One region of the Stenotrophomonas sp. GW821-FHT01H02A genome, then DNA from elsewhere that is predicted to be linked to it. Evidence: riboswitches for the same ligand, from Rfam matches in the RefSeq annotation. Region 1 holds a riboswitch; the other holds the start of a gene.

Region 1 (5,206 bases):
TCTCCTGAGGCGTTATCAGGAGATACGGGAGCCCGCAGCGTTTGGATGCACGGATCCGGAAAAAAAAGCCGGACCCGTGCGGTTACAGGTTCGCGATGTCGCCCTTGGCGATGATCGGGCCGGTCGGAATGCCCTGCGGCGCACCGGTGGACGGCTCAAGCGTGATCGCCAGGACCGAACCGTTCACGAGCGCATCACGCAGCGCGTCCGGCACGGCCACGGTGTGGGCGCGGTTGATCGAGACCAGGCCCAGCGAGCGCGGCGCGCCGCCCGCCGGGATCAGCCACAGCTCCGGCGCGCGTCCGGCGGCGTCCGCCGGTGCCGGGACGGGCACCATCAGCACCTTGCCCTGGGTCTTGTCGACCGAGGCCAGCCAGCCGGGGGTGCCATCGTCATGCAGCAGCGGCGTGACCGGCTTGGTCGCCTGCTCCGGCTCGGCCGGCGTCGGCGTTGTGGTGGGTGTGACCGCGACCGGCGTGGACACCGGTGCGGTCGGCTCCAGGTCGCGGCGGCTGAACACCGCCACCAATGCCAGCGCCGCGGCCAGCGCGGTCATGCCCTGCCAGAACCCGGTGCGCTGCCACAGCCGGGGCGAGGCGGTGCTCACCGACGGCCAGCCCAGCGAGGTACGGATGCGCGGCCACAGATGCGCCGGCACCGCTTCGGTTCCGAGCGAGGCCAGCAACGGCGCAAGCCGGTTCTCCCATTGGGTCACCAGCCGGGCGAAGCCGGCATCGCTGGCGATCCGGCGTTCGACGTCGGCGCGCTGGCCGGCCTCGAGCACGCCGAGCACGTACTCACCGGCCAGGATGTCGGCGCTCGGTGGCTCGCCGTCGTCATGCAGATCGTGGAGGTCGCGGACGTTCATCGTTCCAGGCACACCCGAAGTTGGCCCAGACCGCGGCGGATCCAGCTCTTCACCGAGCCCAGCGGCGAGCCGATGCGGCGCGCCAGTTCTTCATAGCTGGCGCCATCCAGGAAGGCCAGCCGGATCAAGGACCGGCGGCGCGGCTCCAGGGTCTCCAGGCAGTCCTGCAGGCGCTCGTGGTCGGACGCCTGTTCGGCCACCTGGGCCGGCTGCGGGGCGAAATCGGGGAGTTCCTCGGCCACCGACAGATCCTCCAGCGCGCGCGGCGGCGCGGCCCGCAGGCGGTCGATCGAGCGGTTGCGCGCCATCATCGACAACCAGGTCATGGCCGCCGCCTTGGCGCGGTCGAACTGCGCCGCCTTGTGCCAGACCGTCGTGAAGACCTCCTGCAGGACCTCTTCGGCATCACCACGGTCGCGCAGGACATGCAGGCAGATCGCGAACAGGCGCCCGGAGGCGAGTTGATAGACCGACTCGAACGCCTGGCGATCACCGCCGGCGACCCGGACCAGCAGCTCGTCCAGGCGGTGTGATGCAGCAGTGTCGGCAGCGTCCAGCTCGGGCATCGCAGGCTCAATGTCGATAACAGGCGAACCCGCATCGTCCTTGCTTGCGGCGCTGGCTGCAAGGGGCCGCTCAGGCACCGCATGTCTTCACCAGCGGCTGCGTGCGCGCGGCGGAGAGCTCGGCGGCAGGCGTCGCAACGGGTGCGGCCGGAAACTCGACCCGCACCTGCGGGTACGTGCCGTTCTCGTCGCGGACGTTGCCGGTGCCGGTGAACTGCAGCAGGCGCTGGTCGGCGGTGGCATAGACCAGCGTGACCGCCGGCACCGCGAAGCCGAACCAGGCATCGAGCTTCATCTGCAGCTGCTCGGCCGGTTGGCCCCGCCAGTTCACCGCGCCGGTGCGCTGGAGTTTCAACGGCACCAGGCGCTGGCGGCTGGGCAGCAGGAACTGGAAGGCCACGCTCTGCCCGGCCTGCAGTGCGGCCCAATGGCTGCGCACGGCCGCATCGAAGCCGGCATCGACCACGGCCCCCGCCGGCATCGTGATGGCCCGGCTGAAGGTCGGCGCCTGCGCGCTCGCACGCACCGACACCTGGCGCGCATCGGCGGTGCCGCGCACGCCTTCGCGATAGCCGTCGCGGCCATCGTCCAGGGTGAAGTCCGGTGTCTGCGGGCTGCCCTGTGGGGTCATCCACTTGCGCGCGAACGGACGGCCGTCGCTGCAGCGGTACAGCACCAGCCGTGATTGGGCGCTTGCCGGTCCCTGCAGCCAATGCGTCTCGCGGTAAAGCAGGCGGCCATCGACGGTCGCATACGCGCGGCCTTCCTGGCGCTGCACGGTCTGTTCGGCGGCACTCCCGGGGCCGGCGCAGGCCGACATCAGCAGGAGCAGGCAGGGCAAGGGCTGGCGCATGGGGGTCCAAACGAGCGGGCTTGCAGGGAGATACGCAGGTGGCGGTGGTTTGGATGCAGGCGACTTGACCAACGCCCGCCTTCGGCCTACCTTGTGCTCGCCGAAGGTATCCATCGCTTCATGCCGATGAAGGGATGGATTTAAACGGGAATCCGGTGAAGGCGCCTCGCGCGCCCATTCCGGAGCTGCCCCGCAGCGGTGAATGGAAACGACGCCTGCCAACAGCACTGGGCCTTCGGGCCTGGGAAGCGGCAGGGAGTAGGTGGGCGCCCGCGCCCGTGTCCATCAGCCCGAATACCGGCCCCGGCCGGGGGACACGACCGTCCCCTGATTCGACCTGGAACGTCCGCGGGGAGGTTGCCGGGGCCTGCCGCCATGCCGCCTGCATGGCGCTGCCCCCGTGCGTCCGCTTCACGGCATCCGGTTCGCCCGCGGGGGCGAAGGTCGCTGGCGGGACGGAACGGGCTGCAAGGCCCCGGACGGCGCGCGGTTCCTTCGTTCCTCAATGCCCCTACGCAATGAGGACACGTTCCAATGACCACTGTTACCAACCTGGGTTTTCCGCGCATCGGCGCCAAGCGCGAACTCAAGCGCGCGCTGGAAGCGTTCTGGTCCGGCGAGAGCAGCGCAACGTCGCTGCAGGACACCGCGGCCGAACTGCGTGAGCGCCACTGGCAGCTGCAGCGCGAGGCCGGCGTGGATGTGCCGCCGAGCAACGACTTCAGCCTGTACGACCAGGTGCTCGATGCGGCCTTCCTGTTCGATGCGATCCCGGCCCGCTACCGTGCGCTCGCCGATGCCGAGCCGCTCAGCGGCTACTTCGCGATGGCGCGTGGCCTGCAGCGCGATGGCATCGACCTGCATGCGCTGGAAATGACCAAATGGTTCGACACCAACTACCACTACCTGGTGCCCGAACTGACGGCCGGCCAGAGCTTCACGGTGCGCGGCGACAAGCCGCTGGCCGAATACCGCCAGGCCAAGGCGTTGGGGATCGAGACCCGGCCGGTGCTGATCGGGCCGGTGACCTTCCTGCGGCTGTCCAAGACCACCGATGGCAGCAACGCGCTGGATCTGCTGGATGCGCTGCTGCCGGTGTACGTGCAGTTGCTCGGTGAGCTCAAGGCGGCCGGCGCGGCGTGGGTGCAGCTGGATGAGCCGCTGCTGGTGCAGGATCTGGATGATGCCACGCGCGTCGCGTTCGAGCATGCCTATGCGGTGCTGGCCCAGGCGGCGCGCCCCAAGATACTGGTGGCGACGTACTTTGGTGCACTGGACGACAACCTCGCGCTGGCCGCATCGCTGCCGGTCGATGGACTGCATGTGGATCTGGTCCGCGCGCCGGAACAGCTCGATGCGGTGATCAAGGCCCTGCCGGCCGGCCGCGTGCTCTCGGCCGGGCTGGTCAACGGCCGCAACATCTGGCGCACCCATCTGGACAACGCGCTGGTGCTGGCGCGCTACGCCCACGGTCATGTGGGCAGCGATGCGCTGTGGCTGGCGCCATCGTGTTCGCTGCTGCACACCCCGGTCGATCTGGACCACGAAAAGAAGCTCGACGACGAACTGCGCAGCTGGCTGGCGTTCTCCAGGCAGAAGCTCGGCGAACTGCGTGTGCTGGCCGACGCGATCGATGCACCGGCGCGTGCCGAAGCGCCGCTCGCCCATTCGCGCGCGTGCATCGAATCGCGCCGTCGTTCGCCGCGCGTGCACAACCCGGCCGTCGCCGCCCGCCTGGCCGCGCTGACCCCGGCCGATGCACAGCGCCACAGCCGCTATCCGCAGCGCCACCTGGCCCAGGCCGCGGCGCTGAAACTGCCGCGCTTCCCGACCACCACCATCGGTTCGTTCCCGCAGACGCTGGAAGTGCGTGAGGCACGCGCCCGCAACAAGTCCGGCAAGCTCTCCGATGCCGACTACGATGCGTTCCTGGCCACCCAGACCGAACACTGTGTGCGCGTGCAGGAGCAGATCGGGCTGGACGTGCTGGTGCACGGCGAGTTCGAGCGCAACGACATGGTCGAGTACTTCGGCGAGCAGCTCGACGGCTTCGCCTTCACCAAGAACGGCTGGGTGCAGAGCTACGGCTCGCGCTGCGTGAAGCCGCCGGTGATCTTCGGCGATGTGACCCGCCCGCAGCCGATGACGGTGCGCTGGTCCAAGTACGCGCAGTCGCTCACCCAGCTGCCGATGAAGGGCATGCTGACCGGCCCGGTGACGGTGCTGCAGTGGTCGTTCGTGCGCGATGACCAGTCCCGTGCGGACACCTGCCGGCAGATCGCCCTCGCGCTGCGCGATGAAGTGACCGACCTGGAAGCGGCCGGCATCGGCGTGATCCAGATCGACGAGCCGGCGATCCGCGAAGGCCTGCCGCTGCGCCGTGCGCAGTGGCGCGACTATCTGGACTGGGCCGTGGAAGCGTTCCGGATCAGCGCCAGCGGCGTGCGCGATGCAACCCAGATCCATACCCACATGTGCTATTCCGAGTTCAACGACATCATCCACTCGGTGGCCGCGATGGATGCGGACGTGATCTCGATCGAAACCTCGCGCTCGCGGATGGAGCTGCTGGATGCCTTCGTGCGCTTCCAGTACCCCAACGAGATAGGTCCGGGCGTGTACGACATCCACTCCCCGCGCGTCCCGGACAAGGCCGAGATGCTGGCGCTGCTGCGCAAGGCCGCCGAAGTGCTGCGTCCGGAGCAGATCTGGGTCAACCCGGACTGCGGCCTGAAAACCCGTGGCTGGCCGGAAACCCGCGCGGCGCTGGAGGCCCTGGTGGCCGCCGCGCGTGAACTGCGCGAGGAAACCGCGGACGCCAACGCCGCGTGATGCATTCTTTGTAGTCCGCCCCAAGCACCCCATCGCCGCCGTTGCCGGCGGTGGGGTCGACGAGAAACGCATGAACCCGCCATACCT
Region 2 (5,206 bases), on a different contig from region 1:
TCCGGCGCCAGCGGCTGCTCCAGCGCGAATGGATTGAGGTCGTCATACGCAGGCACCGGCAGGCTGGCCGCCAGCAGGGCGGTGGCGTCCTCGTTGCGCAGTCCTTCCGGCGTGCGCTCGCAACCGCTGGCGACCGGCTTCATGCCCACTGCGGTAGCACCATGCCGACGCAGGGCGTGCAGCAGCACACAGCTGCTGAAGGTCTTGCCGATGCCGGTATCGGTACCGGTGACGAACAGGGCGGCAGGCAGCGGCGCAGGCAGTGACATAGGGACGACCAGGAGGGGAACGCGCCATTATCCGCCCTCCCGGCAGCGCTGCGCTGCGGTCCGCTGCGTTCCGCGGGCCCCGGCGCAGGCGGGCGTTCGGCTTGGTAGACTGCGGCCATGTTCGATACCTCCACGCTCACCGGCAGCAAGCCGGAACAGTACGGCCAGCTGCTGGCCCAGGCCCGCGCCCTGGTGCACGGCGAGCGCGACCGCATCGCCAATGCAGCCAACCTGTCGGCGCTGGTCTACCACGCCCTGCCGCACCTGAACTGGGTCGGCTTCTACTTCTTCGACGGCAACGAGCTGGTCGTCGGCCCGTTCCAGGGCCTGCCCGCCTGCGTGCGCATTCCGCTCGACAAGGGCGTGTGTGGCGCCGCGGCGTCGCAGCGGGTGACCCAGCGGATCGAAGATGTCGACGCGTTCCCGGGCCATATCGCCTGCGATTCGGCCTCGCGCTCGGAACTGGTGGTGCCGCTGATCCACAACGGCGAGCTGGTCGGTGTGTTCGATCTGGATAGTCCTTCACTGGCACGTTTCGACGCCGAGGACCAGGCCGGCTTGGAGGCGATCGCCGCCGTGTTCGTCGAGGCCCTGGGATGAGTAGCGCCAAGCTGCGCAACATCGGCCCGAAGAGCGCAGCGTGGCTGCGCCAGGTCGGGCTGCGTACGCCGGAAGACCTGGTGGCGGTCGGCGCCGTCGGTGCCTTCGTCAAGGTGCGCCGCGCCGGCTTCAAGCCAAGCTTGAACCTGCTCTATTCGCTGGAAGGCGCCCTGCAGGACTGCCACTGGCAGGACCTGCCGGAGGCACGCCGCATGACGCTGGTAGCCGAATACGAAGCGATCATCGCCGACCAGCCGTTGAAGAAGGCGCCGCCTGCGTCCGGCCCGGTCTACGACCGCACGGTCGAGCATCGCGATGATGACGGCGACGAAGCAACGCCGTTCGAGATCGACGACGACCATCGCTGAACCCCGGGTATCGACAGCGCGTCGATACCCGTGCGCCCTCACACCTGCTGCAGCTCCAGCAGTTCGCCCCACAGTTGATCGTCCTCGCGCTCCACGCGCAGCCGCAGCCGGGTGCCGTGATCGATCCGCAACGCCCAGCACATCGCCATCGGCAGGCCGCATACCTGCGACAGCACCATCCGCAGCGGTCCGCCATGGCTGACGATCAGGGTGGAGACCCGCTCGGGCTCATCCAGCAGCCGATGCAGTCCACGCGCGATGCGGCGCTCGAATTGGCCCCAGCTTTCGCCATGTGGTGGCGGGTTGGCATGCGGGTCCAGATGGAAGGCCGACAACGCATCCATCGGCAGCGACTCCAGCGCGCCACCGTCCCAGTCACCAAAATCCAGCTCTTCCCATTCCTCGTCGGTGTCCACCGCCAGCCCAAGCGGGCTCGCCAGCGCTTCGGCCGTGACCACGGCGCGCTGCCGTGGCGAACACAGCACACGCTGCCAGGTCAGCGCGGCGTAGCGCGCACACAAGGCATCGGTCGCGCCTTCATGCAGTGGCGGATCGGTACGGCCATCGAGATGGTCGTCGCGGCCGGTGCTGGCGTGGCGGATCAGGTCGAGGATCATGCACGGCCCCGTCTACTGCCCGCGGCGGCCGACCAGTGAGGGTCGCGGGCGTCGGTACCGGGCTGCTGCAACCACGTTGGGGTCATGGGGATCACATCGAAAAAGCGAGGCGCATTCTAACCGCTGCGCTCCACCGGCCCGGCCGATGGCTTAGACTGCGCCCACTTTCAGGTGACCCGGGGCTGCAACGCCGCCAGGTTGAAACGGGAAGCCGGTGACGCGTCAGGCCCTGTGCCCGCCGCTACTCCGGCGCTGCCCCCGCAACGGTAAGCGAGGAAACACCAGGCAACACGCCACTGTGCTCCGGCATGGGAAGGCGCCTGGCACGATGGCACCCCCATCGACCCGCGAGCCCGGAGACCGGCCTGGAAGACGACTGGTTGCGATGCGGCGGGCATGGCGGCGGCAAGCAGGCGCCTGCGTGCGCCCGCCCACCGTCGAATCTCCCTGCAGCGCGATCATCCCCACCCCTTGCCGCGCGGGCGTGCGCGGTGCATGGAGTCATCGATGAAGCTGCAGATCCCCGTTCTTTCCCTGGCCGTCCTGTCGGCCCTGCCCCTGCTGGCGTCCGCCCAGGACGAGGCCACCGCACTGGACCAGGTGCTGGTCACCGCCACCCGTACCCCGATCGCCCTGCAGGACAGCATCTCGCCGGCGCAGGTGATCGACCGCGCCGAGATCGAGCGCAGCCAGGCGCCCTCGCTGCAGGATCTGCTGCGCGGCCGGGCTGGCATCAACCTCAACAACAGCGGCGGCCTCGGCAAGCAGAGTTCGCTGTTCCTGCGCGGCACCAACTCGGCCCACACCCTGGTGTTGGTCGATGGCGTGCGCATCAACACCGGTGACCTCGGCCTGGCCATGATCCAGGACCTGCCGCTGGCGCAGATCGAACGGATCGAAATCGTGCGCGGCCCGCAGTCCAGCCTGTACGGCGCCGACGCGATCGGTGGCGTCATCCAGATCTTCACCCGCCGCAATGCCGGCCAGTTCGCCCCGCACCTGCAGCTTGGCGGCGGCAGCAACGGCCTGCGCGAGGCCAGCGGCGGCTTCGGTGGCAGCGGTGAGCGCGGCTGGTTCGGCACCGACATCGCCTACCAGCACAGCGATGGCATCAACGCCTGCCGCGGCTCGGTCGCGCCGTTCGCCGGCTGCGGCGCCGATGAGCCCGACCGTGACGGTTACCGCAACCTGTCGATGAGCCTGCGCGGCGGCTATGCGCTGACCGACACGCTGAGCCTGGAAGGCACCGCGCTGCGCGCCGAAGGCGAGAACCACTACGACGGCTACTACAGCTACTCCGACACGCTGCAGCAAGTGCTCGGCGGCAAGCTGCGCTACACGCCCAGCGAGCGCCTCAACCTGACCGTCAGTGTCGGCCGTGCCGACAACGAATCGGACAACTACAACGGTGATACCTGGCTGGGCAACGCGCAGACCCACCGCGACAGCGCCTCGGTGCAGGCCGATATCGGCATCGCCGACGGCCAGCTGCTGAGCGCCGGCGTGGACTGGAGCCAGGACAACCTGGACGGCAGCAGCGCCGGCTATCTGGTCGACAGCCGCGACAACACCGGCGTGTTCGTGCAGTACCAGGGCCGCTTCGGCGCGCACCACGTGCAGGCCAGCGTGCGCAACGACGACAACGAACAGTTCGGCAACCACACCACCGGCAGCCTCGGCTGGGGCCTGGAGCTGGGCAGCGGGTTCCGCCTCAACGCCAGCTACGGCACCGCATTCAAGGCCCCGACCTTCAGTGATCTGTACGACCCGTGGAGCGGCGTGCCGACCCTGGACCCGGAAAAATCCAAGAGCGCGAACCTCGGCATCGCCCAGCAGGGTGATGGCTGGCGCTGGGGCCTGGATGTGTACGAAACGCGCATCGATGACCTGATCACCTACGACGCCACCACCTTCATGATGTCGCAGGTCGAGAAGGCCCGCATCCGCGGCGCCGAACTGACCGGTGCCATCACCGTCGCCGGGTTCGATCTCAACGCGCAGCTCAGCCACACCGATCCGCGCAACCGCACCGACGGCAGCGCGCAGTTCGACAACTGGCTGGCCCGCCGCGCACAGAACACCGCGCGCCTGGACGTGGACCGCCGCTTCGGTGACTTCCGCGCCGGCCTCACCGTCAACGGCGCCGGCAAGCGTTACGACGATGCCGCGAACACGGTGGGCCTGGGCGGCTACGGCACCGTGGACCTGCGCCTGGAATACGCCCTGACCCGCGACTGGTCGGTGCTGGGCCGGGTCAGCAACGTCTTCGACCGCGACTACGAAACCGTCGCCTGGTACAACCAGCCCAGTCGCGAGTACCGCCTGAGCGTGCGCTACCAGCCGAAGTAAGCGCGCGGGACGGCGGCACCGCTGCCGTCCCACCCTCGGCAGGTGCCGACCGTTGGTCGGCACAATCGTTGAATCTGGTAGGTGCCGAGCGTTGGTCGGCACAATCATTGAATCTGGTAGCTGCCGACCGTTGGTCGGCACACGCGCATCAGAGCGCCAACAAGTCCCGCAGATCGTCCATCACTGCAACTGCCTCGACATTGTCCAGATCCAGCCCACGTGGATACCCATAGCGCACCAGCGCCACCGGCATGCCTGCATCCACGGCGGCGCGGTAATCGGTGATCGAATCGCCCACCATCAAGGCGGCTCCTACACCCACATTGAAGTGCGCCGCGATATGCCGCAACGGCGCCCCGCTCGGCTTGCGCTCCGACAGCGAATCCCCGCCCAGCACCAGCGCGAACTGATCCCGCAGACCGAAGTGCTGCAGCAACGGTGCCACCAGCGCGGACGGCTTGTTGGTGCAGATCGTCAGCGTCACCGCGCGTTCGCGCAATGCAGCCAACGTCTCGGTCACACCATCGAACAGGCGCGGACTGCGCAACAGGCAGGCCTCGTAGTGCCGCATGAAACCAGGCATCACCCTGTCCAAGTCGATACTGCTGCCGGCCGCGGTGAATGCCTGTTCGACCAGCCGGCGCACCCCATCGCCGATCCAGGTCAGCACGGTCGCCTCCGGCACGCGCGGCAACGCCCAGTCTTCCAATGTGCGGTTGAGCGCCTCGGCGATATCGGCCGCGCTGTCCACCAGCGTGCCATCCAGATCGAACACCACCAACGGATACGGGTACGGATACGACAAGGCAATGCTCACTTCCACAGCAGGGAAGCGCCATTGTACGGAGGTGCGTGTGTGATGCCGATGCACGCCCGGGTAGAGCCGCGTTTACAGCTGCGCCAGGAATTCCGGGCTGGCAAAACGCTCCACCAGGAAATCCAGGAAGCTGCGCATGATCGTCGGCAGCTGCCGACGCGACGCATACACGGCGTGGATGCCCAA

The links. A riboswitch is a leader RNA that binds a small molecule or an ion and turns the genes downstream of it on or off. The one in region 1 is predicted to bind cobalamin.
Region 2: another riboswitch for cobalamin. It lies ahead of btuB (TonB-dependent vitamin B12 receptor); the one in region 1 lies ahead of metE (5-methyltetrahydropteroyltriglutamate--homocysteine S-methyltransferase).

What each region holds. Positions count from the first base shown of each region.
Region 1 covers NZ_JBWKWI010000004.1:81,346-86,551, forward strand. Annotated here, with positions in the region: gene AC07WC_RS07725 (anti-sigma factor) at 83-868, opposite strand; gene AC07WC_RS07730 (sigma-70 family RNA polymerase sigma factor) at 865-1,434, opposite strand; gene AC07WC_RS07735 (hypothetical protein) at 1,505-2,287, opposite strand; cobalamin riboswitch at 2,374-2,607, shown strand; gene metE (5-methyltetrahydropteroyltriglutamate--homocysteine S-methyltransferase) at 2,822-5,119, shown strand; gene AC07WC_RS07745 (epoxyqueuosine reductase QueH) at 5,190-5,206, shown strand, end outside.
Region 2 covers NZ_JBWKWI010000001.1:136,476-141,681, reverse strand. Annotated here, with positions in the region: gene bioD (dethiobiotin synthase) at 1-269, opposite strand, end outside; gene AC07WC_RS00680 (GAF domain-containing protein) at 387-869, shown strand; gene AC07WC_RS00675 (TfoX/Sxy family protein) at 866-1,237, shown strand; gene AC07WC_RS00670 (histidine phosphatase family protein) at 1,276-1,854, opposite strand; cobalamin riboswitch at 2,007-2,237, shown strand; gene btuB (TonB-dependent vitamin B12 receptor) at 2,362-4,203, shown strand; gene gph (phosphoglycolate phosphatase) at 4,352-5,026, opposite strand; gene AC07WC_RS00655 (LysR family transcriptional regulator) at 5,093-5,206, opposite strand, start outside.